2 regions of the Streptomyces sp. NPDC111656 genome follow, and region 1 is predicted to be linked to the other one. Evidence: riboswitches for the same ligand, from Rfam matches in the RefSeq annotation. Region 1 holds a riboswitch; the other holds the start of a gene.
What was found. A riboswitch is a leader RNA that binds a small molecule or an ion and turns the genes downstream of it on or off. The one in region 1 is predicted to bind cyclic di-AMP.

Region 1 (2,180 bases):
CCCCCTCCTGGCCCGCTCCTGCCCCAGTCTGACCAGACCTCGAAGCACCTTGAGATGCGCCTCGGTACGCCGCTGCGCGGCCCTCGCGGCGCCCAGCGGCTCCAGGAGCATGCGCATCTCGAGCAGGTCCGCGGCCTCCTGCTCGGTGGGCTCCGCGACGCACGCGCCCGCGTGCCGACGGGTGACGACGAAGCCCTCGGCCTCCAGCGTGCGCAGGGCCTCGCGCACGGGGACCCGCGAGACGCCGTAGCGTCGCGCGAGCAGTTCCTCGGTGAGCCGGCTGCCGCGCTCGTAGACACCCGCGACGATGTCGTCACGGATCGCCGTGCATACCGAGTGCGCGGGAATGCGCATGACCGGACCTCCGCCTTAATCCCCGCGAAACGCGGTCGATTGACGCTTGTTCAGCGACTCTATTGCAGAGAACCGGAATTTCCGATGGCGGGCCGGAATCCATGGATATTTTTTGGACAGACAGCCGTTCGAAACGACGAAGCCCCGACTGGGGGAGCCGGGGCTTCGGAAGTGTTGACGCCGGTCGTCAGGCGTTCGGGGTGTGCGAGCGTCAGACGTTCACGCCGTGCGAGTGGAGGTAGGCGACCGGGTCCATGTCGGAGCCGTACTCCGCCGTCGTACGGGCCTCGAAGTGGAGGTGCGGCCCGGTGGTGTTCCCGGTGGAGCCGGAGAGGCCGATCTGCTGGCCCGGGGTGACCGTCTGACCCACGGAGACACCGATGGACGACAGGTGGCCGTACATCGTGTAGGTGCCGTCGTGCATCTTCAGGACGATCTGGTTGCCGTACGCGCCACCCCAGCCGGCCGTGACGACCGTGCCGGAGCCGACCGCGTGGACCGAGGTCCCGGAGGCAGCGTGGAAGTCGACGCCCGTGTGACTGCCGGAGGACCAGAGGCTGCCGCCGGTCTTGTAGCCGGTGGAGATGTACGAGCCGGTGATCGGCAGGACGAAGGTGTTGAGGCGCTTGCGCTCGGCGGCGCGGGCGGCACGCTCCTTGGCCTCGCGCTCCTTCTTCGCCTCCTCGGCGGCCTTCTTGCGTGCGGCTTCTTCGGCCTTCTTGCGCGCGGCGGCCTCGTCGGCGGCGCGCTGCTGGGCGGCGGCCTGCGCGTCGATCTGGGCGGCGACGTCGTCGCCGAGGGTGACGGCCTGGGTCAGCCCGGTCTGCTCGACGGAGGCGTCCGCGGCGAGTGCCGGGGCGGCCAGGGTTCCGATGACACCGGTGGTGGTGAGCGCGGCGACGCCGACGGCGTTCGTGGTGGAGCGCTTCACGCGGCTCGGACGGCGGTGTTTCCCGGGGCCACAGGTGAACGCCATGTAGGGGCTGATCCTTTCCTTCCCTCTCGCCTACCGGGTTAGCTGACGGGTTCGGAGCAGGAAGGTCTCCTACGGACTCCCTCCAGGGAGGGCGTCCGATTCACCCCAGGGACTACGTGTGGGTCCCCGGCTCCCCTGGCTCGCGCCGTACGGGGACTCGGCGATGACTGTCCGGTGCCGCGGGCGCGGCGCACTGCCTGACGAACAGCCGCACCGACGCTAGACGGGGCGTCTTTCAATCAACAAACGGATCACGGCTTTTGTAGTGCATGCCACAGGGCAGACGGGCAACCTCCCTACCAATACGGACATCTTGGGGGTGAAGTCCGAGCGAGAACCCGAGCGAAAACCCGATCAAAAAGGGGCCCGGGCGACTCTGCAGTCACCCGGGCCCCACGGAGTCACGCTCCGTTGAACCTCTACTCCGCCGGAACGACGGTCACTTCACCGATTCCGAGGGCCTTGACAGGCTCCTGGATCTGCGCGGCGTCGCCGACGAGGACGGTCACCAGACGGTCCACCGGGAAGGCGCTCACGGCGGCCGCGGTAGCCTCCACGGTGCCGGTCGCGGCGAGCTGCTGGTACAGCGTCGCCTGGTAGTCGTCCGGCAGGTACTGCTCGACCTGGTCCGCGAGCGTGCCCGCGACGGCCGCCGCGGTCTCGAACTTGAGGGGCGCCACCCCCACCAGGTTCTGTACGGCGATGTCACGCTCGGCGTCCGTCAGGCCCTCCGCGGCGAGGGTGCGCAGCACCTTCCAGAGGTCGTCGAGGGCCGGGCCGGTGTTCGGGGTGTCCACGGAGCCGCTGATGGCGAGCATCGCGATACCGGTTCCGTCCGGCGCGGCGCGCA
Region 2 (2,180 bases), on a different contig from region 1:
GGAACCCGACCAGCGGATCGGCGGCCTCGACGTCGCGGCGCGCTACGAGGCCGCGCAGGCGGGCGCGTTCATCGGCGGCGACCTGTACGCGGTGCAGGACTCCCCGCACGGCGTACGACTGGCCGTGGGCGACGTACGGGGGAAGGGCATGGACGCGGTGGCCGCCGTCGCGGTGCTCATCGGGGCGTTCCGGGAGGCGGCCGAGCAGGAGGCCACGCCGGAGGCGGTCGCGCAGCGGCTGGAACGGGCGCTGGCCCGCGAGGGCACCCGGCGCGGGGGCGTCGACGCCTTCGAGGGGTTCACCACCGCCGTCCTCGCGGAGATCACGCACGAGGGCGGCCTCGTAAGGATCGTCAACCGCGGCCACCCGCCGCCGCTGCTCCTGCACGCGGACGGAACACTGGTCACGCTCGCCTCCGCGAACCCCGCACTGCCGCTCGGCATGGGCGAGTTGGGCAACTGGCCGGACCGTGCCGAGGAGACGGAGTTCCCGCACGGGGCCACGCTCCTCTTCCACACGGACGGACTGTCCGAGGCCCGCGACGCGCAGGGGCGCTTCTACGATCCGGCCGCGCGGCTGGCCGGACGGACCTTCCCCGGCCCCGACGCCCTGCTGGCCACGCTCGTGGAGGAGGTCCGGCGGCACACGGGCGGCGTCCTGACGGACGACATGGCACTGCTCGCCGTACGGCGGCCGTAGCCACGGAAAGGGGCGTTCTTGATCGATGTCACGAGGGGTGATCGGCCGATGCCCCTCCGCATAACGACTGACGCACCGTCAAATAACTGCCAAGTAGGGACGTGCGGCCAACTCGCCCGAATTCCGCCGGTCGTGGGCGGTAAGTCCTGGCCGAAAGTCGTTAATGATCAGTACGAACAGCTTGGAATCCGGTACCCGCGTCTATTAACGTTCGATAACGCAGCGCGGTCGTCCCAGCCGTCACAAGAGTCGGCTCCGTGCGCACGCGCCGAATCCCGCGAGGGAACCGGGGAACCACCAACTTGGGGTGAATCGAGCGTCTTTCACGGTGGAGACACCGTGGGTTGACGCGCGTAGGAGACCTTCCTGCTCCGAACCCGTCAGCTAACCCGGTAGGCGAGAAGGAAGGAAAGGAGCACGCCCACGTGGCGTCCAACCGGCCTGCCCAGCCCACTTCGTTCCCGCCGAACGACACCCAGACTTTTGGCTACGCCTACGGCAAGGACGAGGGCCCCTGGGAGGAGTGGAACCCCACCGAGGATTCCATCCGTCCCCTCCGCGGCCGGCACCGCGTCTCCAAGCAGCGCGGCGGGGGACTCGCCCGCAGCTCCACGGTCCTGGGCGTCGGCGTCATCGCCGCCGTCGGCGCGGGCGGCATGGCCACCGCGGCGCCCGGCAAGCCGCCGGTCTCCATCTCGCTGCCCGACCTCTCCTCGGTCACCGAATCGGCCAAGGCGCTGATATCCGACGGCGGTCCCAGCACGCCGAAGGGCTCCGCCACCCCGCTCACCAGCGCCGGTGTGACCAACGCCGACGCCGCGCAGGGCAACACGGACGCGGGCGAGGCGCTGCGCGCCCGCATCATCCAGCAGGCCGAGTCGCAGCAGGACCAGATCGACAAGGCGGCCCAGGACGCCGCCGAGTCCGCCGCCGCGAAGAAGGCGGTCGCGCTGGCCGCCCAGCAGAAGGACGACGCCGAGGCCAAGGTCGCCGCCGAGAAGAAGAAGGCGGACGAGGCCGCCAAGCAGAAGGCCGAGGCCGCGCGCCTCGCCGAGCTCGCCAAGAGCTACTCGCTGCCGACCTCCTCGTACACCCTGACCTCCCGCTTCGGTGACGCCGGTTCCATGTGGTCCTCCGGCTATCACACCGGCCTCGACTTCGCGGCCCCCACCGGCACGCTGATCAAGGCCGTCCACAGCGGCACGATCACGGAGGCGGGCTGGGCCGGCTCGTACGGCTACCGCACCATCCTCACCCTCGACGACGGCACGGAGCTGTGGTTCTGCCACCAGTCGTCCATCAGCGTCAGCGTGGGGCAGAAGGTGGCCACCGGCGACGTCATCGGGCGCGTGGGCGCGACCGGCAACGTGACCGGGCCGCATCTGCACCTGGAGGTTCACCCGGGCGGCGGCAGCGCGATCGACCCGATGGCGTGGCTGCAGAGCAAGGGCATCAACCCCTGATCGTTCCCAGGGGCCGT

Region 2: linked by a shared signal. The riboswitch ahead of ACZ7M3_RS46770 (M23 family metallopeptidase) and the one ahead of ACZ7M3_RS49490 (M23 family metallopeptidase) in region 1 are both predicted to bind cyclic di-AMP.

The regions. Positions count from the first base shown of each region.
Region 1 covers NZ_JBVKCA010000037.1:46,912-49,091, forward strand. The annotation lists gene ACZ7M3_RS49485 (GntR family transcriptional regulator) at 1-354, opposite strand, end outside; gene ACZ7M3_RS49490 (M23 family metallopeptidase) at 566-1,330, opposite strand; cyclic di-AMP (ydaO/yuaA leader) riboswitch at 1,343-1,503, opposite strand; gene ACZ7M3_RS49495 (M16 family metallopeptidase) at 1,750-2,180, opposite strand, start outside.
Region 2 covers NZ_JBVKCA010000030.1:22,678-24,857, reverse strand. The annotation lists gene ACZ7M3_RS46775 (PP2C family protein-serine/threonine phosphatase) at 1-700, shown strand, start outside; cyclic di-AMP (ydaO/yuaA leader) riboswitch at 957-1,114, shown strand; gene ACZ7M3_RS46770 (M23 family metallopeptidase) at 1,126-2,163, shown strand.